One region of the Streptomyces sp. NPDC040432 genome, then DNA from elsewhere that is predicted to be linked to it. Evidence: riboswitches for the same ligand, from Rfam matches in the RefSeq annotation. Region 1 holds a riboswitch; the other holds the start of a gene.
The links. A riboswitch is a leader RNA that binds a small molecule or an ion and turns the genes downstream of it on or off. The one in region 1 is predicted to bind glycine.
Positions count from the first base shown of each region.

Region 2: it holds a riboswitch for glycine, as region 1 does, so the genes downstream of both, gcvT (glycine cleavage system aminomethyltransferase GcvT) here and gcvP (aminomethyl-transferring glycine dehydrogenase) in region 1, are expected to answer to the same signal.

Region 1 covers NZ_JBVIVP010000001.1:810,867-822,340, forward strand. Annotated here, with positions in the region: gene gcvP (aminomethyl-transferring glycine dehydrogenase) at 1-2,072, opposite strand, end outside; glycine riboswitch at 2,132-2,267, opposite strand; glycine riboswitch at 2,268-2,366, opposite strand; gene ACZ58N_RS03685 (PRC-barrel domain-containing protein) at 2,481-2,885, shown strand; gene ACZ58N_RS03690 (DNA polymerase IV) at 2,895-4,376, opposite strand; gene ACZ58N_RS03695 (MerR family transcriptional regulator) at 4,492-5,130, opposite strand; gene ACZ58N_RS03700 (bifunctional nuclease family protein) at 5,335-5,808, opposite strand; gene ftsR (transcriptional regulator FtsR) at 5,872-6,645, opposite strand; gene ACZ58N_RS03710 (FHA domain-containing protein) at 6,690-7,634, opposite strand; gene ACZ58N_RS03715 (DUF881 domain-containing protein) at 7,717-8,571, opposite strand; gene ACZ58N_RS03720 (small basic family protein) at 8,577-8,909, opposite strand; gene ACZ58N_RS03725 (DUF881 domain-containing protein) at 8,906-9,799, opposite strand; gene ACZ58N_RS03730 (sugar phosphate nucleotidyltransferase) at 9,911-11,474, opposite strand, start outside.
Region 2 covers NZ_JBVIVP010000025.1:31,025-42,498, reverse strand. Annotated here, with positions in the region: gene ACZ58N_RS32860 (ABC transporter permease) at 1-738, opposite strand, end outside; gene ACZ58N_RS32855 (ABC transporter substrate-binding protein) at 885-2,651, opposite strand; gene ACZ58N_RS32850 (ABC transporter permease) at 2,692-3,684, opposite strand; gene ACZ58N_RS32845 (enhanced serine sensitivity protein SseB C-terminal domain-containing protein) at 4,261-5,001, opposite strand; gene ACZ58N_RS32840 (enhanced serine sensitivity protein SseB) at 5,058-5,792, opposite strand; gene ACZ58N_RS32835 (AAA family ATPase) at 5,864-6,487, opposite strand; glycine riboswitch at 6,751-6,855, shown strand; gene gcvT (glycine cleavage system aminomethyltransferase GcvT) at 7,042-8,157, shown strand; gene gcvH (glycine cleavage system protein GcvH) at 8,280-8,663, shown strand; gene glyA (serine hydroxymethyltransferase) at 8,681-9,937, shown strand; gene ACZ58N_RS32815 (APC family permease) at 10,103-11,474, shown strand, end outside.

The DNA of each region.
Region 1 (11,474 bases):
CCCACCAGGGCGTTCAGGTTGGCGCCGTCGACGTACACCTGACCACCGGCCTCGTGGACCTGGGCGCAGATGTCGGCGACGTGCTCCTCGAACACACCGTGCGTCGACGGGTAGGTGATCATCAGCACGGCGAGCTCGTCGCGGTACTGCTCGATCTTGGCGCGCAGGTCGGCCGCGTCCACCTCGCCGTCGTCCGCCGTCCTGACGACGACGACCTTCATGCCGGCCATCACGGCGCTCGCGGCGTTGGTGCCGTGCGCCGAGGACGGGATGAGGCAGATGGTGCGCTGCTCGTCGCCGTTCGCCCGGTGGTAGGCGCGGACGGCCAGCAGACCGGCGAGCTCACCCTGGGAGCCGGCGTTCGGCTGGATGGAGACCTTGTCGTAGCCGGTGACCTCGCAGAGTCGTTCCTCCAGCTCGGTGATGAGCGTGAGGTAGCCCTCCGCCTGCTCGACCGGGGCGAACGGGTGCAGCTGGCCGAACTCGGGCCAGGTCACCGGCTCCATCTCGGTGGTCGCGTTGAGCTTCATCGTGCAGGAGCCCAGCGGGATCATGCCGCGGTCCAGCGCGTAGTCCTTGTCCGAGAGCTTGCGCAGGTAGCGCAGCATCGCGGTCTCGGAGCGGTGCTGGTGGAAGACCGGGTGGGTCAGGACCTCGTCCGAGCGCAGCAGGCCCTCGGGGAGGGTCTCGGCCGTGGTCCCGTCCAGGGCCTCCAGGTCGGCGTCGACCCCGAAGGCGCCCCAGACGGCCTCGATGTCGGCGCGCAGGGTGGTCTCGTCGCAGGCGACGGAGACCAGGTCGGCGTCGACCTGGAAGAGGTTGACGCCGGCCTCACGGGCGGCGGCGACGACCTCGGCGGCCTTGCCGGGCACCCGGGCGGTGATCGTGTCGAAGTACGAGCCGTGCACGACCTCGACGCCGCCGGCCGTCAGACCCGCGGCGAGCAGCGTGGCGTACCGGTGGGTGCGGCGGGCGATCGTCCGCAGGCCGTCCGGCCCGTGGTAGACGGCGTACATGCCCGCCATGACGGCGAGCAGCACCTGCGCGGTACAGATGTTGCTGGTGGCCTTCTCACGGCGGATGTGCTGCTCACGGGTCTGCAGCGCCAGCCGGTACGCCTTGTTGCCGTCCGCGTCCACGGAGACGCCGACGAGGCGGCCCGGCAGGGAGCGGGCGTGCTTGGCCTGGACGGCCATGTAGCCGGCGTGCGGTCCGCCGAAGCCCATCGGGACGCCGAAGCGCTGGGTGGTGCCGACGGCGATGTCCGCACCCAGCTCGCCCGGCGAGGTCAGCAGGGTCAGGGCGAGCAGGTCGGCGGAGACGGTGACGACGGCACCGAGCTCGTGCGCCTGGTCGATGACCGGCTTGATCTCGCGCACGGCGCCGGAGGCGCCGGGGTACTGGAGCAGCACGCCGAAGACGCCGCGCTCGGCGATCTCGGCGGGGATGCCGTCCGACAGGTCGGCGACGACGACCTCGACGCCCGTGGGCTCGGCGCGGGTCTCGATCACCGCGATGGTCTGCGGGAGCGCGTCGGCGTCGATCAGGAAGACGCCGCCCTTGACCTTGCCGACGCGACGGGCGAGGGACATGGCCTCGGCGGCGGCGGTGCCCTCGTCCAGGAGGGAGGCGCCGGAGGTCGGCAGACCGGTCAGGTCGGCGACGACGGTCTGGAAGTTCAGCAGGGCTTCCAGGCGACCCTGCGAGATCTCCGGCTGGTAGGGCGTGTACGCCGTGTACCAGGCCGGGTTCTCCATGACGTTGCGCAGGATCACCGGCGGGGTGAAGGTGCCGTAGTAACCGAGGCCGATCATCGGGGACAGGACCTGGTTGCGGTCGGCGAGCGATCGGAGCTCGGCGAGCACCTCCGCCTCGGTCCGCGCCTCGGGCAGGTTCAGCGCGTCGGCGGTCTTGATCACATCCGGTACGGCGGCGGCGGTGAGTTCGTCCAGGGAGCCGTAGCCCACGTGGGCGAGCATCTTCGCCTGCGCCTCGGCGTCCGGGCCGATGTGGCGCTGCTCGAAGGGGATGCCTCGCTCCAGCTGGGAGAGCGGAATGCGGTTGGCGGTCATGACGGAGGCCTCCTGGTCGTATGACCTGCGAGGGGCACCACGGCGCGGGCACCCGGACGGCCTCCCCCTCTGTCATCTCAACCTGAGAGCTTCACCGGGCCACGCGGGGATCGCCCACGGGGTCCGGCTTTCACCGTCGGTGAGGAGAGGAGCCGGTACTGCGTCCCGGCACCGCCCCTGCTTTCCAGAGTGGCCTCTTCACGTGCGGTACGTATGCCTGAGAGATTCCGGGGAGGATTTGCTCCTTCGGCGCCTCCGTCCAACTCACTCAGAGGACTCTCCCGCACAGGGTCAACAGCCGTCACCCAGCCTACCAGCGAGGATCTGGAGCCTCCGTCGAGTGGCCCCGTCTGCGGTTATGCACTTTTGTAGTGATTACGGATGGAGTTGCGACCAAGTGGAGGGACCGTGCAGACCGACATCGATCCGCGCAGCCTGATCGGCCGCAAGGCATTCGACCGCAACGGCGCCAAGATCGGCACCGTGGACGAGGTCTACCTCGACGACGCCACGGGCGTACCGGAGTGGGCCGCCGTGCGGACCGGCCTCTTCGGCCGGGACGCCTTCGTCCCGCTGGAGCCCAGCGAGGTGGTGGACGACGCCCTGCGCGTGCCGTTCGAACGCTCCCTCATCAAGGACGCCCCCGATTTCGGGGTCGGCCGGCACCTCTCCCCCGAGCAGGAGCTCCAGCTCTACCACCACTACGGGCTCGACGTGGTCCTCCCCTCGGAGTTCCGGCACCAGCCGCCCCCGCCCGCCAAGAAGCGCCGTCGCGACACCGGCCGACGGACCGGAGGGAGCCAGGTGCAGTGACCCGCGCGGTCACCGCACCCGGGCGGTACCCACCAGCGGCAGCGGATCGGACGGCTGCAGTTCGGGGTCGTCCACCCGGAAGGTACGGACCCGGCCGGGTGGGGCACCGGGCTGTTCGAACCGTACGGTCACACGCCCCACACCGCTCCCCTGGACCCAGCCGGGCCCGTGGACGGCGTGCCGTACGTCACTCCCTGCCGCCCAGTGCCGCACCGCGCCGCCCTCGGAGCCGGCGGACGCCGCCACGGCCCCGCCGGCGCCACCCGCACCGCTCGCACCGTCCGAACCCGTGACTCCGCCGGCCCCTTCGGCCACGCCGTCCTCCCCGGCGTCCGCGCCCCCGGAGGGCCCGTCCGCCCCGTCCGGCGCAACGGCCCCGTGCTCCTCCGCTCCGTCCGGCTCCCCGTCCGCCTCGGCGGCGCGCACCTGGGCGAAGAGGTCCTCCTGGGTGTAGTCCGCGAGGCCCGTCACCCCGACCCCGAGCAGCCGGACGCCGCCCGTGGTGTCCACCCCCTCCAGCAGCCGCGCGGCGGCCTCCCGCACCACGGCGGGGTCGTCCGTCGGGCCCCGCAGGGTTTCGGAGCGGGTCAGCGTCGAGAAGTCGTAGCGCCGTACCTTGAGGACGATGGTGCGACCCGAGTGCCCGGAGGCCCGCAGTCGGCCCACGCACCGGTCCGCGAGCCGCTGCACCTCGTGCCGGATCCGTACCCGGTCGTGCAGGTCCACGTCGAAGGTGTCCTCCACCGATACGGACTTCGCGTCGCGCTCCGCGACCACGGGCCGGTCGTCCAGCCCCAGCGCCATCCGGTACAGCCCCGCCCCGTGCGCCTTGCCCACCATCCGCACCAGCTCGTCCTCACCGGCTTCGGCGAGCTCCCCGACGGTGGTGATCCCGGCCCGGCGCAGGTGCTCCCCGGTCGCCGGCCCCACCCCGGGCAGGGTCCGCACCGACATCGGCGCGAGCAGTTCCCGTTCGGTGCCGGGTTCGATGAGCAGCAGTCCGTCCGGCTTCGCCTCCTCGGAGGCCACCTTGGCGAGCATCTTCGACCCCGCGAGCCCCACGGAGCCGCTGAGGCCCGTCGCGGCCGTGATCTCGGCCCGCAGCCGCTCCCCCACGGCCCTGGCCCCGGCCGCGTCGAAGGCGGCGGAGCCCGCCTCCAGGTCCACGAAGGCCTCGTCCAGGCTGAGCGGCTCGACCAGCGGGGACAGCTCCCTGAGCAGCCCCATGACCAGTTCGCTGACCTCACGGTAGAGGCTGAAGCGGGGAACGAGGCAGGCCCCGTTAGGGCAGAGCCGGCGGGCCTGCGCCATCGGCATCGCCGAATGGACGCCGAACCGCCGGGCCTCGTAGGAGGCGGTGGCCACCACACCGCGCGGTCCGAGCCCCCCGACGATCACGGCCTTCCCGCGCAGGCTGGGTTTCGACGCCTGCTCCACGGAGGCGTAGAAGGCGTCCATGTCCAGGTGCAGGATGGTCGGCGCGGATCTCACAGCCCGATGCTGCCCTACGGCACTGACATCGCGGTGGCCAACGCGGCGCCGGCCGTCCCCGCGACCGGTGCGGGGCGGCGTCCGCCCCCTCGGGCCGGCCGTCCGGTACGACCGGTCAGCCGGCCCGGTTCCGGCGCGCGGCCAGCTCGTCGGTGGGGTTGTGGCCGACGAGGGTCTCGCCCGTGTCCACGCGCTCCCCGTGCAACTGCGACAGGGCGTTCTCCACGTCGCGCCGGACGACACCCACCGCGATGCCGAAGACTCCCTGCCCGCCCTGGAGCAGGCTCACCACCTGGTCCGGCGAGGTGCACTCGTACACGGTCGCGCCGTCGCTCATCAGCGTCATGCTCTCCAGGTCCTGGAATTCCCGGTCCCGCAGGTGCTGCACGGCGGTGCGGATGCTCTGCAACGCCACCCCGGTGTCCAGGAAACGCTTGACGATCTTGAGGACCACGACGTCGCGGAAGCTGTACAGCCGCTGTGTGCCGGATCCGTACGCGGGTCGGACGCTCGGCTCCACCAGCCCCGTCCGCGCCCAGTAGTCGAGCTGCCGGTACGTGATGCCCGCCGCGGCACACGCCGTGGGCCCGCGGTAGCCGACCTGCTCGGGCACCGGGGCGTCGCCCACCGGTCCGACCGGCGTGGACGCCGGCTGACGGTGCGCGGGCCCGGCCGCGCCGCCGTACAGCGGGTACGGCCCACCATCACTCCGTGCGGGGGTGCCCCCGGTCGTACCGTCGCCCGTGATCCTCACGCCGACCCTCCGTCCTTGACCTGCCCACCTTGAAGGTAGGCAGTGACCAGGGGTGCGTCAACGATCGCCACACTCGGCACGCCGAGTGATAATCACCCTGAGAGTGGTTTCCCGTACCCCGTTGCGGGGAAAGGCTACTCGAATGGGCTGGAGGTTCCCGGTGGATGACGCGGCCGCGTTTCACGGCGCGTTCCTCCGCGAGCCTCACTGTGGGCCGGTGCCGAAGTCCTCCGGTGAGATCTGGTCGAGGAACTCGCGGAACTTCTCCACCTCGTCCTCCTGTTCGTCGGGAATGGCGATTCCGGCGTCATCGAGCACACCGTCACTGCCGTAGATCGGCGTCCCCGTCCGCAGGGCCAGCGCTATCGCGTCGGAAGGCCTCGCGCTCACCTCGACCCCGCTGGCGAAGACCAGCTCCGCGTAGAAGACACCCTCCCGCAGATCCGTGATCCGGACCTCGGTGAGTTCCTCACCGACCGCTTCCAACACGTCCTTGAACAGGTCGTGCGTCAGCGGCCGGGCAGGGGCCATTCCCTGCTGGGCGAAGGCAATGGCGGTAGCCTCCCCAGGACCGATCCAGATGGGGAGGTACCGATCGCCTCCCACTTCACGTAGGAGCACGATCGGCTGGTTGGAGGGCATTTCCACCCGGACACCCACAACGTCGAGCTCGTTCACACAGCAACCCTAGGACCTGCCCGGCCGGTTTGGGTAGTCGGGGCCCCACGCCGACCAGCGCCGTCAGCGCAACCGGACGCCGAGAGCGGTCTGCACGAGGGCCTCGTGGAGCCGCACGGACAGGCCCGCGAGCTCCTTCAGCGTCGCCTCCGCGTGCGCCCTGGTCTGGGGGTTGCGGTGTCTGCGCAGCGGCGCCACGACCTGTTCCACCAGACCGGCCTCGCGGTCCGCCGACGCCTTCATGGCGCGCAGGTGGCGCGGCTCCAGGCCGAACCGGCCGAGATCGGCGATCAGACGGGCGACGGTGACCGTCTCCGCGTCGAACCCGCCGCCCGGGGCCTCACAGATGAGGCCGTACGACTCCCACTCCGCGAGCCGCTCCTCGTCCGCCTCCGCGGCGGCGATCAACTCGGCCCGGCCCACCCGCGGCACGGTCGGCCGTTCCCGGCCCACCTCGCCGTACACGGCGGACGGGCTCGCGGGATCGACGGACTCACCGTGGGCGGTCGGCCCGGGGATGCGGATCTGCTCACCCCGGTCGAGCGCGTCGAGCTGCTCCCGGATGACCTTCAGCGGCAGGTAGTGGTCCCGCTGGAGGCGCAGGATGTGCCCGAGCCGTTCCACGTCGCCGGTGCTGAACTTGCGGTATCCGGAAGGCGTGCGCCGGGGCTCGACGAGCCCCTCCGCCTCCAGGAAGCGGATCTTCGAGATCGTGACTTCGGGGAACTCGTCGCGCAACGTGGTGAGCACCGTACCGATGCTCACCAGCCGCCCGGCCTGGCCGACAGTGCCGGCGGTGCCGCTCTTGGGGGCACCGCCGGTGGGGGTACGCAGCATGGAACCTTCCCTGTGGTTCCCCCGGACCGGGTCCGGGGGAAGGGTCAGATGCCCCGCAGGCTCGCGTAGAAGACCAGCCGGTACTTGCCGATCTGCACCTCGTCGCCGTTGTGCAGGGCGACCGCGTCGATCGGCTCGCGGTTCACGTACGTGCCGTTGAGGCTGCCCACGTCGGAGACGGTGAAGCCGCCCTCCTGGCCCCTGCGGAACTCGACATGCCGCCGGGAGACGGTGACGTCGTCCAGGAAGATGTCGCTCTGCGGGTGCCGGCCCGCCGTGGTCAGCTCACCGTCGAGGAGGAAGCGGCTGCCCGAGTTGGGGCCGCGCCGGACGATCAGCAGAGCGGAACCCGGCGGCAGCGCCTCCACCGCGGCCTGGGCCTCGGGAGAGAGCGACGACGACGCGTGCGGCTGTCCCGACACCTCGGCCTCGTAGGCCTCAAGGCCCGAGATCGAGATCGTGGACGTGGTCTCCGAGGCACGCTCCGGCGTCAGGCCCGCCCGCAGCGGCGCGCCGCAGTTGGAGCAGAAGCGGCTGGCCGCATCACTGCGGTGCCCACACCTGCTGCAAACCTGCTCGGCCGACATGGACGGCTCCTCGCGCCGCGGCTGCCCCGCGGAGGCATTGGTGGCATACGGGTCGGGCGCAAACCCTCCACCCGCACTTGAGGTTGATGGTTCACCGAAACCTATGCGTCCGGAACCGGCAGGGTCAACACCCGACGCGCCCTGCGCGCCCGAATTGTCACCCTGGCCGGCCACCTCGTCGCGGAAGAGCGGCCGGTCGCCCTGCGCTTCCCCGTCTCCGTGCCCCGCGCGGTGCCGCGCGGCGCCGCTCTCCTCGCGGTTCTTCTTTCCGAACAACTTCTCAAACAACTTCACGGGCGATTCCCCTTGACCGAAACAGACCCGCCCGTGGGGCAGGACGAACTCTGCATGCACACACCTGCCGACCCGGACATTCTCACAACGTCCGTAACCACCAGACAGTTTCCACCACGCACCGCGACTTCGGTGCGTCGACCCCCCGCAGGCGTCCGCCCGCGTGAGCCGGTCCACATCACGCCCGACATCACGGCGATGACGACCGAGCGTAGTCAGGCTGCTTCGCAGCCCGCAAGGCATCCACAACGATCTTCGCCGACCGCGTGACGGCGACCGTCGCCTGCTCTTTCTCCAGCGTCTGCACCACACCACCGGGGATGTTGAGCGCCGGCTCCAGATCCTGCGGCCTGCCGATCACCTTGAACTCGTAGGGCTGTGTGATCTTCTTACCGTCGATCGCCACACCGCCGCCCTCGTCCGAGAAGAACGAGCTCGCGACGACGCGCACACCGTTGATCTGGATCGCCTCGGCCCCGGCCGCCCGCAGCTCCTGCAACGTGTCCAGGAGCTGGTCGGACTGCACGTGCCCCTGCGGATCGGTGATCCTCAGGGTGATGCCGGGTCCCTGCGCAGCCACCGTACCGGCCAGGATGCCCAGTTGGCGTTCCTTCTCCACGGTCTGCCGGCGGGCCTCCTCGGCCTGGTTGGAGCTGCTCTCCAGCTCCTTGCGCTGGTCGTCGAGCCGCTGCTTCTCGTCCTCCAGGCGCGTGGTCCGCCCGTCGAGCTCGTCGAGGATCCGAACGAGGTCCTCCTGACGGGCACCGCGCAGCGGGGCACTGGAGTCGCTGTTCGACCGTACCTGGATCGCCAGACCCAGCCCGAGGACGAACAGCAGCAGCGCGACGATCAGTTGGGCCCGGCTCACACGTGGCGGCCACAGCCCGGCCGCGAGGCGCTGCCTGCCGGTCTGTTCCTCCTCGGCGCTCCCGGGGCCCCCGGAGGGTCCCTCGGAGGGCTCTGGCACCGCCTGCGCCGCCGGTTCCTCCTTCCGGAGCCGCGCGGGCTCCCCGGGCTCCCCCAGCGGGGTGTTGTCGCTGCTCATCGGCCTCACGCCCGGAAGACGTGCCGACGGATGGCCGCGGCGTTGGAGAAGATCCGGATGCCGAGGACGACGACCACGCCCGTCGACAGCTGCGCGCCGACGCCCAGCTTGTCGCCGAGGAAGACGATCAGGGCGGCCACGACCACGTTCGACAGGAACGACACCACGAAGACCTTGTCGACGAAGATGCCGTCCAACATCGCGCGCAGGCCACCGAACACCGCGTCCAGCGCGGCCACCACCGCGATCGGCAGATACGGCTCGACGACGGCCGGCACTTCGGGCCGGACCAGCAGCCCGACCACCACTCCGGCCACCAGGCCAAGTACCGCGATCACGATGCACCCTTCTTCGGCTCTTCCGCCGTGGCTGTACGCACGGTCAGGCTCGATGCGGCCGGCACCTTCACCTCGTCCACGGCGGACAGGGTGTAGCGGATCCCGTAGCTCTCCTGCAACACACGCAGGTACTGGCCGTCCACGGAGTCCTGGAAGTTGGTGCCGAGCCGTTTCTTGTCCCCGACCGCGAGGACCTCGTACGGCGGCACCAGCGGCTTGTTGTCGACCAGTATCGCGTCACCGGCCGCCCTGATCGCCGACAGCGCCGTCAGCCGCTGTCCGTTGATCGAGACGGCCTCCGCGCCGGCCTGCCACAGTCCGTTCACGATGCGCTGCATGTCCCGGTCACGGACCCGGCCGGTATCGGAGAAACCGGCGCTCTCGCGCGGTCCGCCGCCTCCTGCCGCGGCGCCCTTGGCGTCGTCCACCACCAGCTTGACGCCGGGACCGCGGACTTCGGTCGCCCCCGACAGCAGGGCGACGAGCCGGCCCTGGTCCCCGCCGTGCTGTTGGAGCGCCGCGCCCTGCCGGTCGGCGACTTCGGTCCGCAGCCGTTCGATGTCTCGTTCCAGGCCGTCCGCCCCGGCGTCGGCACGCTCCACGCGGTCGATCAGTTCCTGCCGCTCCTTGGCCAGCACCGGCGCCGCTATGCGCGCCTGGGCGGCGCCGAGCGTGACGACCATGGCGGTGATGACGAGCCCGGCCGCGAGCGCCAGCTTCGCCTTGAGGGTCCGCGGCAGCCCTGCCGTTCCGTCGGCCCGGTTCCGGGCCGTCGCTTCCGCATAGCCCTCGTCGAGGCTGTGGTCCATCACGTGGGTCAGCAGCGACATGGAGGCGTCCGGGCGCGCGGGCGGTGTGGCCGAACTCCGGTTGTTGGGCGGCTGCGACATGCACCACATCGTCGCATGTCGCCCCCGCTCCGACCGAATGCGGTCGCACGGCGGGCCGGGACGGGCAATTGCCCGTTCCGGCCCGCTCCACTCGCGGTTACGCGACGCCGCTCAGTGCTGTCCCGCGCCCTCCACGACCTCCGCCCACTCGTCGAGGAGTGCCTGCGCGGACGCGTCGTCGGGCCCTTCGGCCCACAGGTGGGTGACCGCTTCCGCCGGGTCCGGCAGGACGAGCGCCCACCGCCCGTCGGCCTCGACCACGCGCACTCCGTCGGTGGTGTCCACCTGTCGCTCTCCGGCCACCTCGACGACCCGTCGCATGACGAGGCCCTTGACGGCCCACGGCGTCGGCACGTCCCGCTTGAGGACGTGCGCCCGCGGGATCCGGGCGTCGATCTGGCTCAGCGTGAGCTGTGTCCGCGCGACCAACCCGATGAGCTGCACGAACGCCGCCGAGCCGTCGAAGACACTGCCGAACTCGGGGATGATGAAGCCGCCCCGGCCGTCGCCGCCGAAGATGGTGCTCTCGGCGCGTCCCACCCGGGTCAGGTCGTCGGGCGAGGTCGTCGTCCATTCCACCTGAGTGCCGTGGTAGGCCGCCACCTGCTCGGCGACGCGGGTGGTGGTCACGGGCAGTGCCACCTTGCCGCTGCGCTTCTCCGCGGCGACCAGGTCGAGGAGCACGAGCAGCGCCCGGTCGTCCTCGATGATCCGTCCTCGTTCGTCGACGAGCGAGATCCGCTCGCCCACCGGGTCGAAGCGGATGCCGAACGCGGCCCGCGCCGAGGCCACGATCTCCCCGAGCCGTACCAGCCCGGCCCGCCGGGACTCGGCGGTCTCCGTCGGCCGGGACTCGTCCAGACCGGGATTGATCGTCAGCGCGTCGACCCCGAGCCTGCCCAGCAGGCTGGGGAGCACCAGACCGGCACTTCCGTTCGAAGCGTCGACGACGACCTTGAGGCCGGAGTCGGCGATCCCGGTGATGTCGACGCGCCGCAGCAGGGAGCCCGTGTACGAGTCGAAGACGCTCGACGGGAACTGCAGGTCACCGATCTCGCCCGGGAAGGCACGCCGGTATTCCTGGCGTGCGTAGACCCGGTCCAGCTTGCGCTGGCCCGCCTGTGAGAGGTCCGCCCCGCGCTCGTCCAGGAACATGATGTCCACGGAGTCCGGTACGCCGGGCGAGGTTCTGATCACGATGCCGCCGGCGGCGCCGCGGGCCGTCTGCTGCCGGGCCACCGGCAGCGGTACGTTCTCCAGGTCGCGCACGTTGATGGCACTGGCCTGCAGCGCCGAGATCACGGCCCGCTTGAGCGCTCGCGCGCCTCGGGAGTGGTCACGGGCGGTGGTGACGATCGCACCCTTCTTCAGGGTGGTGGCGTAGGCGCCCGCCAGTTTGACGACCAGCTCGGGGGTGATCTCCACGTTCAGGATCCCGGAGACGCCGCGGGCACCGAACAGGTGTGCCTGCCCGCGCGACTCCCAGATCACCGACGTGTTGACGAAGGCGCCGGCCTCGATCGTCTTGAACGGGTAGACGCGGACGTTGCCCTGGACGATGGATTCCTCGCCGACGAGGCACTCGTCACCGATGACTGCGCCGTCCTCGATGCGCGCGGCCCGCATGATGTCGGTGTTCTTGCCGATGACGCAGCCGCGCAGGTTGCTGTGGGGG
Region 2 (11,474 bases), on a different contig from region 1:
GATGACCACGCCCTCCTTGAGGCCCTTGGCGCGGGCGGTGCGGATGTAGTCCTCGCCGAGCACTTCGAGCATGGTCGCCCGGGTGATGCGGGCGTAGGTCGCGGCGAAGAGGAAGGCCAGGGTGATCCAGGGCAGGATCAGACTGTTGAGCCAGGCCAGTGGATCCTCGGTGAGTGGCTGGTAGTTGGAGACGTCCAGCCAGCCGAGGCCGTAGACGAAGATCGCGGGGGCCACCATGCCGGTGAAGAAGATCGGCAGGGAGACGCCGGCGAGGGCGCCGACCATGACGGTCCGGTCGATGGCGGTGCGGCGCTTGAGCGCCGAGACGACGCCCGTGGCCACACCGGCGATGACCCAGATCACAGCCGCGCCGAGGGCGAGCGAGAGGGTGACCGGCATGCGGTCGATCATCGTCTCCCAGACGGGGGCCTCGGTCTTGAAGGAGTAGCCGAAGCAGGGCGCCGCGCAGTGCGTGACGTCCGTGCCGCCGTCGTAGTCGCGGCCGACGAAGATGCCCTTGAGGAAGAGCAGGTACTGCTCGGAGATGGGCTTGTCGAAGCCCATCTTCACGCGGATGCCCGCCAGGGCGGTCTCGTTGGTCTCGCGGCCGGCGTACATGAGCGCGGGATCGCTGCCGGTCAGCTTCGGGACCGCGAAGAAGATGCCGAAGGTGACCACGGAGACCACCAGCAGCGTGGCGGCGACGTTGAACAGCCGCCGTATGAGGTAGACGAGCACTGCAGTCGGCCGCCCGGGGCGGGTGGCCGCCGTCCCTCGTGGGGACGGCGGCCACCGCCTGCGGCCTTCACCTGCCCTTCGGACTAGCGCATGTGCGGTGAAGGCACTTACTTGCGTGCTGAGTTGCTATGAACCAGGCCTTGCGACTACTTGGCGGCGATGCCCACCGTGGCAAGGTCGATCTTGCCCATGGAGTCGTTGAAGTAGACGTTCGTCAGGCGCGGGTTGTGGTAGACGAAGGCCTTGTCGAAGTTGATCGGCAGGTAGAGCGCCTTCTCCATGACCTTCTTGTTGATCTCCGTGTAGAACGGGGCGGCGGCCTCGGGCGTGGCCGCGGAGGCGGCCTTGTCGAAGAGACCGTTGACCTCGGGGTCGTTCAGCTCGGTGTAGTTGTTGTTGCCGTTCGGCAGGATGAACGAGCCGTCGACCAGGGGCTGGAGGAAGCCGGCGCCGGAGTTGTAGTCGGCACCCCAACCCATCACGATGATGCCGTAGTTCTTCTTCTTCACGTTCTCGGGCGAACCGATCGTGGAGGAGGAGAGCTTGCCGTCGTACTGGTCGATCGTCGCCTTGATGCCGACCTTGGCGAGGGCCGCCTGCAGCGACTCCGCGCTCTTCACCTCGGGCGCGCGGTTGTTGCGCACGGCGATGGTGGTCTCGAAGCCGGCGGGCTTGCCACAGGCCGCGAGGGCCTCCTTGGCCTTGGCCTCCTGCGGCTCGCCCTTCGTCAGGCCGAACGGGTCGAAGGCCTTGTCCGAGCCGGGGATGCCGGGCGGCAGCATGTTGGCGCCGAGGTCACCGCTGGTCGGGCCGCCGCGGGCGGTCTGCAGCGACTTCGGGTCGGCCGCGTAGATGACGGCCTTGCGGCACTCGATGTTGTCGAACGGCGCGACGGACTGCGGGAAGGCGAAGTAGCGGATGTAGCCCGTGAACGGGTTGTCCGCGTTCTTCTTGAGGTTGGGGTCCTTCAGGACCTTGTTCTTGCCGGCCTGCTGCATGCCCGTGCCGTCGACCGCGAGGTCGATGTCACCGGACAGCAGGCGCTGGTCCATGTCGTCCGGGTTGGTCGTCACCGTGAAGGAGACCTTGTCCGGCAGGCCCTTGCGGATCGTGTCGGTCTTCGGGTCCCAGTGCTCGTTGCGCACGAAGGTGGCGCCCTTGCCCGCGGTGAAGCTCTCCACCTTGTAAGGGCCGGTCGACAGCGGCTTGTTGGTGTAGGTGGCGCCCGTGTCCTTGGCCGCCGGGACCGGCGAGGAGGACGGCATGGCCAGCAGGTAGCTGAAGTCGGAGTTGGCGCTCGCCAGGTTGAAGACGACCGTCTTGTCGTCCGGCGTCTCGACGGACTTCAGACCCATCTTGTTCGGGTCGGTGTCCTTGTACGGGCCGGGGTACTTCTGCCCCTGGTCGAGGATGTCGATCAGGTACGTCGGACCACCGGACAGCACGTCCTGCGCGAAGACGCGCTCGATGCCGTACTTGATGTCCTTCGAGGTGACCGGCGTGCCGTCCTCGAACTTGACGCCGTCCTTGAGCTTGACGGTGTAGGTCTTGCCGTCGTTGCTGAGCACCGGCAGGGCCTCGGCGAGGTCCGGGACCAGCTTGGTGCCCGCCTCGCCCGGCTTGCTGTCGTACGCGAGCAGCTGGCGCACGTAGAGGCGCTGCATGTTCCACACGAAGCCGTAGTAGGCACGCGCCGGGTCGAGGTAGTCGACGTCCTGCGGCGACCAGAGCTTGAGCTCCCCGCCCTTGGCGTCCGACGGGTTCACGAGCCCGGTGGTGGCCGCGTTGAACGCGGCTCCGCCGTCACCGGCCTTGCCCTCGGCCTTCTTGTCGTCGCCGCCACCGCACGCGGCGGTCAGCGACAGGGCGGCGATCACGGCGGTGATCGCGAGTGCCTGCTTTCTGCGGATCACTATTGTCCAACCTCCATAGGTGGGTGAATCGAGAAGCGGTTCAGCTGCCCTTGGGGTCGAGTGCGTCACGCAGCCCGTCCCCGAAGAGGTTGAACGCCAGGACGGTGATGAAGATCGTGATACCCGGGACCACCATGTACATGGGGTCGTCCTGGTAGATGGGGATGGCGTCGGACAGCATCTTTCCCCAGGAGGCGGTGGGCGGCTTGACGCCGGCGCCGAGGAAGCTGAGGGCCGCTTCCGTCAGGATGTTGGTCGGGATGATCAGCGTCGCGTAGACGAGGATCGGCGCGACCAGGTTCGGCAGCAGCTCCTTGATCAGGATGTAGCCGCGGCCGGCGCCCAGGCTGCGGGCCGCCTCGACGTACTCGCGCTCCCTCAGGGAGATCGTCTGACCGCGGACGATGCGGCCGATGTACGGCCAACCGAAGAAGCCGATGACGACGATCAGCACGCCCATGCGGACGCCCGAACCCTCGAATCCCAGCAGGGAGTTCGGGACGACCGAGACCAGCGCGATGGTGAAGAGCAGCTGCGGGAAGGCCAGCAGCAGGTCCATCAGGCGGCTGATGACGCCGTCCACCCAGCCGCCGAGGAAGCCCGCCAGCGCGCCGAGGAAGCTGCCGATGACGACCGACACGAAGGCCGCGAGGAACGCGACGACCAACGAGATGCGGGCGCCGTAGACGATCCGGCTGAACACGTCGCGGCCATTGGTGGGTTCGACGCCCAGCAGGAACTCGGAGCTCATTCCGCCGAAGGAGCCGATCGGCGTGCCCAGGTCCGGGTCGATCATGTCCTCGTGGAACTCGTTGGGCGGGTGGCCCAACAGGCTCACGATCTGCGGTGCGAACACCGCGATCAGGATCAGCAGGATCACGACCACGCCGCCGGTCAGCGCGACCTTGTCACGCTTGAGCCGCATCCAGGCGATGCGGCCGGGCGAACGGCCTTCGATGGCTTTGGCAGGGACGTCGGCTACGGACACGGGTGCGGGTGTTTCCGCGCTCGTGTCGTGCAGTGGTGCCGTCATCGTGGTGGGGACCCCTCTCGGCCGACGGGTGGTCGGCCCATGCCCGCCGCTGTGGCGGCGTTGGTGCGGAGTGGCGCTCGGAGTGCGTGGTACACGCAGAACGCGTGCGGAGTGCAGGGTGCGGAGCAGCTGAAGTGCGGAAAGTGCGGGAAGTGCCGTGCGGAACAACAAGCGAAGCCCACGTGCCGAACCGGGTCCCGCAGGACTGACCGGCTCTTGGGTGGGGAGTCTTCATCGGGCGCTCGACCAGCCGCCAGACCCGCAGATGAATGGATGCGCAACCGTGATCTGACGCATCGGTTCCCGTTATCCGGACTCCGCTGTCGGCTCAGCGGAGCAAGACCGGCCGTTCGGTACCTAACCGGACATCGCGCCCAACTCGCTGGAGGAGTGCGCCTATTGGGCGCCCATCGGGGACGAAATCCGGACAAGACGAGAGCCGCCGGGAACCGTGGTTCCCGGCGGCTCGAAGTCCGTCGAAGGGGTCCGTCCCAGAGTGCGGGCAGCCTGCCCGAATTCCCTGTAGGTGACCTGGTGAAAGCCCTCCGGAAACGTCCCGGCGGCCTCCGGCGCCCGTCAGTGGACCGCCGCCTGACCCTCCCGGTCGTAGAACGGACGGGTCTGCGCGCGCAGCCACATCGCCACCGGGTCGTGCTCGTCGGCCAGCGCGACCGTGCACACCGGCACCCCCTCGGGCACCGCCCCCACCGACTGCCGCATCATCTCCCGTACGGATTCCAGGGCGGGCGCCGAGGCGTCGTAGAGGTCGAGGCCCACCGCCAGGTACGCCGACCCCAGCGAGGGCTGCACCCAGGCGCGGCGCAGCGAGCGCACGGCGGGCGTGCGGTGCGCGTGGCGGGTCAGCAGACCGTAGAACTGCGGGAGCTCCAGGGAGGGCTCGGAGAGCCGCAGCGGGCCCGCCGGCATCCGGTCCAGGCCGGTGGCGATCCGGCGCAGGTCGGCCCACGGCACGCCGAGGCCGCCGCCCTGGGCGTGCGGGTTGACCCACAGGCCCCAGCGGTCCGGGTAGAGGGCGCGGGCGATGTCCCGGCCGGTGACCACCTCGTAGCCGCGGTTCCAGCCGCTCGCGGCCAGTTCCTGCGGCGAGGTCACGCAGGGCGCGTAGCCGAGTCCCTCGACCTCCATGCCCCCGTACTGGGCGTCCGGAGAGCCCGGCTGCCCCTGCCACAACAGCATCCACAGCCGGCCCTCCGCGAGGGCGTGCAGCAATGACTCGTAGCTCTCATAGCGCCCGGGAGTCACCTGGCGCAGCATGTGCTCGACCTGCCCGGCCGCGGCCGTGCCTGACGCACTCACCCGGTACCCCTCTTCGTCCGCCCGTCGTCCACACGTACCAACCAGCTTAAGCGGCGCTACGGGAGGTAGAAGGGGCGTACGCGCTCACGAATCCACTCCGTGACCGGGTCCTCGGCGGCGTCCAGCAGGATCAACTGCACGGTCCAGGGCACCGGTACGCGCGCGAGGGCACGTCCGAGGGCCTCCAGCGGGGCACCGCGGAACTCGGGGTCCCATCCCACCAGGCGGACACCGACGTACAGCTCGGGGGCCCCGCCCTCCACGCTGGCCAGGCAGCGGTGGGCGGCGGCGACCACCCCGGTGCCGCGGAACTCCTCGGCGGCGGCGGCCAGGAAGTCGACGGGGTCCTCCTGCCAGTCGGGCTCGAAGAGCCGTACGCGGCCGCCGGTGGCCGGTCCGTCGAGCGGGCTCCGCCCGGCGCGGCACAGCTCGGCGACGGCGGCCGGGGGCAGCGGCACGCCGACGGCCCCCTCCGGGTTCACGGCGATGCCGAGCTGCGGGGGCAGGCCGCGGGCGAACTCCACGGCCGGGGCGATCACGAAGTCCATGCCGGGGCCGGCGCAGAACCGGAACTGGGCCTCGGAGCTGTAGACGGGGACGAACGCCTCCCCGCCGATCACCATGGTCGGCAGGCTGAGGCTGCCCTGGTCCGGGCCGCCGCCCTCGGGCAGCGGCACCCAGATCGGGCTGCGCCCGAGCACCTCCAGGATCCGCTCCCCGGCGTCCGTCTGCCCGAGCGCCGCCCCGAGCACCTGCTCCAACTCGTTCGCCGGCCAGCCGCTGCCCTGCATGTACCCCTGCCCTCCGTGTGGTCCCGCCGATGTGCTGCCGAGGCTATCGGCTGCGGGCGGGCCGGCCGGAGTCAGCCGTGGAACGCGATGGAGGTCACGGCGGCGGCCGAGCGGCGATCGAGGAGCGTCACCGAGGCGCACCCGGCGGGCGGGCGCCCGGCCTCGGCCTCCCGGAGCAGTCGGCGGACGGCTCCGCGGTGGCGGGCGAAGGCGTACGCGGACACCCGGCGCCCGCGCGCCGCCTGGCCGGACAGGGCCTCCTCGGCGGTGGTGTCGAGCAGCAGCAGGTGCAGGGAGGCGCCCCGCCGGCGGGCCACGGAGGCGAGCAGGCCGCGGACCCAGCTCTGGGTGCCGCAGTCGTGGACCACTACGGAATCACCGGAGGACAGCTTGCGCCACAGTCCCCAGTAGTGGGCGGCGCGGACCAGCGGTCGGTACGCGGCGTACGGCAGCGCGGCCGGCATCCGGCGCTCCCAGCGCTCGCGGGCGTCCTGGGAGTCGATGCCGCCCCCTTCGGCCGCGCGCTTGATCAACGTGCTCTTCCCGCCGCCGGGCAGACCGGACACCACGACGATGTCGCCCGCCGGCCAGCCGAGCCGCTGCGGACCGGGCACGGCGGAACCGCGCAGGTCACGGACCGACCCCACACCTTCGACGACGCGCGGGTCCACGCCCGCGCCCCGCTGGGTCGGCACACCGTCGATCCCCGCGCTTCCGGTGCTTCCGGTGCTTCCGGCGCTTCCGTCGACGGGTCCCGTCGTGGTGACCACTCCGAACCTCCGCACAGCGTCTCCCCCCGAAACGGGGCCGCACGGGCCCCCTTCCCACTGAGTGTAAAGAGACGGTAATCCGGCGCCCCCGGTTCCGCTCTCGGCTTTCTTCCGGGCCCCGCGGCCCGGTCCCGGACGTCCCGTGCAATGATGTGCGCCATCTGGACACCAACTGCATACCGGCCGCTTGAATCCGCGCGGGAGAGTCCCGGCAGGGCCGCAAGGCCGTGCCCGGGCGCCGAAGGAGCAAGTACCTCCCTTGAATCTCTCAGGCCCCGTACCGCGTGGATGAGGCAGATCTGAAAAGCGAGCCGCGCCACGACCGTCCCCGACGGTCGTCGGAGCGTGCTCCACCCAAGGTGCAAGCCGTGGAGTTGACCCGTACGCGTGGGAACTCCCGGCGAACCTCTCAGGTTCCGATGACAGATGGGGAGGATCGTCCTCGTCATGTCATGCCCTGGGACCCGGGAGCCACACCCATGAGCACTGCCCCCCGCCTGACCGCGCTCGACGCGCTGCACCGTTCGCTCGGTGCGACCATGACCGATTTCGCGGGCTGGGACATGCCGCTGCGGTACGCCAGCGAGCGCGACGAGCACAACGCCGTGCGCACCCGCGCCGGCCTGTTCGACCTGTCCCACATGGGCGAGATCACCCTGACCGGCCCCGAGGCCGTCAAGGTGCTGGACCACGCCCTGGTCGGCAACATCTCGACCGTCGGCGTCGGTCGCGCCCGCTACACGCACATCTGTCAGGAGGACGGCGGGATCCTCGACGACCTGATCGTCTACCGCCTGGGCGAGACCGAGTTCATGGTCGTCGCCAACGCCTCCAACGCCCAGGTCGTGCTGGACGCGATCACCGAGCGCGCCGCCGGCTTCGACGCCGAGGTCCGTGACGACCGTGACGCGTACGCGCTGATCGCCGTCCAGGGCCCGGAGTCCCCCGGCATCCTGAAGTCCCTCACGGACGCCGACCTGGACGGCCTGAAGTACTACGCGGGCCTGCCGGGCACCGTCGCGGGCGTGCCCGCGCTGATCGCGCGCACCGGCTACACCGGCGAGGACGGCTTCGAGCTGTTCGTCGCCCCCGAGCACGCCGTGGAGCTGTGGCAGGCGCTGACCGAGGCGGGCGCGGGCGTCGGCCTGGTCCCGGCCGGTCTGTCCTGCCGCGACACCCTGCGCCTGGAAGCGGGCATGCCGCTGTACGGGCACGAGCTGACGACCTCCCTCACCCCGTTCGACGCGGGCCTGGGGCGGGTCGTGAAGTTCGAGAAGGAGGGCGACTTCGTCGGCCGCGCCGCACTGGAGGCCGCCGCCGAGAAGGCCGCCGCGAACCCGCCGCGCAAGCTGGTCGGCCTGATCGCCGAGGGCCGCCGCGTCCCGCGCGCCGGTTTCCCGGTCGTCTCCGACGGCAAGGTCATCGGCGAGGTCACCTCGGGTGCCCCGTCCCCGACGCTGGGCAAGCCGATCGCGATGGCGTACGTCGACGCGGCGCACGCCGCACCCGGCACCTCCGGCGTGGGCGTCGACATTCGCGGTACGCATGAGCCGTACGAGGTCGTGGCCCTGCCGTTCTACAAGCGGCAGAAGTAGTCCCGCACACGGCATCGCGGCACGGACATCCGTACGGGCACCCGTACGGCGCCGTCTCGTACCGTCTCACCCACCAAGACCGCTGTTCGTATCCACTCCCCCGCATCCAGGAGAATCAGGTCATGAGCAACCCCCAGCAGCTGCGTTACACCAAGGAGCACGAGTGGCTGTCGGACGCCGTGGACGGCGTCGCGACGGTCGGCATCACGGAGTTCGCGGCCAACGCGCTCGGTGACGTCGTCTACGCCCAGCTCCCCGCGGTCGGCGACACCGTCACCGAGGGCGAGACCTGTGGCGAGCTGGAGTCGACCAAGTCGGTCAGCGACCTGTACTCCCCCGTCTCCGGCGAGGTCGTCGAGGCCAACCAGGACGTCGTGGACGACCCGGCCCTCGTGAACACGGCCCCGTTCGAGGGTGGCTGGCTGTTCAAGGTGCGCCTCTCGGACGAGCCCAAGGACGTGCTCTCGGCCGAGGAGTACGCCGCGCTCACCCACTCCGACAACTGACACCCCAGGGGATCTCGATGTCCGTACTGAACACGCCCCTCCACGAGCTCGACCCCGACGTCGCCGCGGCCGTCGACGCCGAGCTCGTGCGCCAGCAGTCCACCCTGGAAATGATCGCGTCGGAGAACTTCGCTCCCGTCGCCGTCATGGAGGCCCAGGGCTCGGTCCTGACCAACAAGTACGCCGAGGGCTACCCCGGCCGCCGCTACTACGGCGGTTGCGAGCACGTCGACGTCGTCGAGCAGATCGCGATCGACCGGATCAAGGCGCTCTTCGGCGCCGAGGCCGCGAACGTGCAGCCGCACTCCGGTGCGCAGGCGAACGCCGCCGCGATGTTCGCGCTGTTGAAGCCGGGCGACACGATCATGGGCCTGAACCTGGCCCACGGCGGTCACCTGACCCACGGCATGAAGATCAACTTCTCCGGCAAGCTCTACAACGTGGTCCCGTACCACGTCGGTGACGACGGCCAGGTCGACATGGCCGAGGTCGAGCGCCTCGCCAAGGAGTCCAAGCCGCAGCTGATCGTCGCCGGCTGGTCCGCCTACCCGCGCCAGCTGGACTTCGCCGCCTTCCGCCGCATCGCGGACGAGGTCGGCGCGTACCTGATGGTCGACATGGCGCACTTCGCCGGTCTGGTCGCCGCGGGCCTGCACCCGAACCCGGTGCCGCACGCCCACGTCGTCACCACCACCACGCACAAGACCCTCGGTGGTCCGCGCGGCGGCGTCATCCTGTCGACGCAGGAGCTGGCCAAGAAGATCAACTCCGCGGTCTTCCCGGGCCAGCAGGGCGGCCCGCTGGAGCACGTGATCGCCGCGAAGGCCGTCTCCTTCAAGATCGCGGCCTCGGAGGGCTTCAAGGAGCGCCAGGTGCGCACCCTTGAGGGCGCGCGGATCCTCGCCGCCCGCCTGGTCCAGGACGACGTCAAGGCCGTGGGCGTGGACGTCCTCACCGGCGGCACCGACGTGCACCTGGTCCTGGTGGACCTGCGCAACTCGGAGCTCGACGGTCAGCAGGCCGAGGACCGCCTCCACGAGGTCGGCATCACGGTCAACCGGAACGCCATCCCGAACGACCCGCGGCCGCCGATGGTGACCTCGGGCCTGCGGATCGGCACGCCGGCGCTCGCCACCCGCGGTTTCGACGCGGAGGCGTTCACCGAGGTCGCCGACATCATCGCGCAGGCGCTGAAGCCGGAGTACGACGCCGCCGACCTGAAGGCGCGCGTCTCGGCGCTCGCCGCGAAGTTCCCGCTGTACCCGTCGCTGTAGTCGACGGACGGGGCCCGGCCGTGTTTTCCACAGGGCCGGGCCCTTCTCATGACCAATGTCCTCGGCGGATGCCGCCCATCGCCTCTTAAACGTTCAAAAAGTGGCAAATAGGCTCGCCATAAATACAGCACGCCACGGCATCCCCGTCAGGACGGACACCTCCCCATGGACATGAGCGCAGCGAACCGGAAGGGACTCAGTCTCTTCGCGCTGATCATGATCGGCATCGGCTCGATCTTCGGATCGGGATGGCTCTTCGGTGCCGGCACGGCCGCGCAGGTCGCGGGTCCCGCCGCCCTGGTCGCCTGGGTCATCGGGGCCGTCTTCATCGGCATGATCGCCATGTCCTACGCGGAGGTGGGCGCCGCCTACCCGATCCCCGGCGGCATGGCCCGCTACGGGGCCATCTCGCACGGCCCCGTCCTCGGATTCATCACCGGCTGGGCGGTGTGGATCGCGGTCGCCTCCCTGATCCCCATCGAGTCGATCGCGGCGACCCAGTACATGTCCTCCTGGAGCTTCGGCTGGGCGCGGGACCTGGTGGACACCGGGTCCCAACAGCTGACCGGCTTCGGCATGGCGGTGGCACTGGTGCTCACCGTGGTGCTGTGGCTGTCCTGCTACTGGTCGGTCCAGCTGCTGGCGAAGATCAACGCGGCACTGACCCTGGTCAAGTTCGCGATCCCGGTGCTCGCCGTCGCCGCCCTGATCGCCTCCGGCTTCCACACCGAGAACTTCTCCGCCCACGGCGGCTTCGCGCCGAACGGCTGGACCGCCGTCCTGACCGCCGTCACCACCTCGGGCGTCGTCTTCGCCTTCAACGGCTTCCAGGCCGTCGTGAACCTCGGCGGGGCCGCCAAGAACCCCGGCCGGGCCATCCCGATCGCCCTGGTGGGCGCGCTGTCCCTGGGTCTGGTCATCTACCTCGCCCTCCAGGCGGCCTTCCTGGGCGCCGTACCGCCGGAGCACCTGGCGCAGGCCGGCGGTTGGTCCGGCGTCAACTTCAACTCGCCGTTCGCCGACCTCGCCAAGCTGCTGATGATCCACTGGGTGGTGGTGATGCTCCAGTTCGGCGCCTTCATCTCCCCCGCCGGTTCCAACATCGCCAACGTGGCCTCGGCGGCCTACATGGTGCAGAACCTGTCCGAGACGGGCTTCTTCCCCAAGAGGCTCAAGGAGACGCACCCCGTGTACGGCACCGCCCGCCCGGCGATGTGGCTGAACCTCGGGTTCTCCGTCCTGCTGCTGGTGACCGTCGGCCACAGCTGGAAGACCCTGGCGCCGGTGATCTCGGCCGCGATGGTCATCTCCTACCTGATCGGCCCCATCGCGGTCGGCGTCTTCCGCCGCACCAAGCCCGACCTTCCCCGCCCCTTCCGGCTGCCCGCCGCGAGGATCCTCTGCCCGCTCACCTTCGTCTTCGCCGCCTGCGCCCTCTACTGGTCGAAGTGGCCGAACACCGGCATCGTCACCGCGCTGACCCTGCTGGCCGCCCCGATCGCCGCCCTCGTCCTGTCCCGCAAGGGCGAGCGGAACC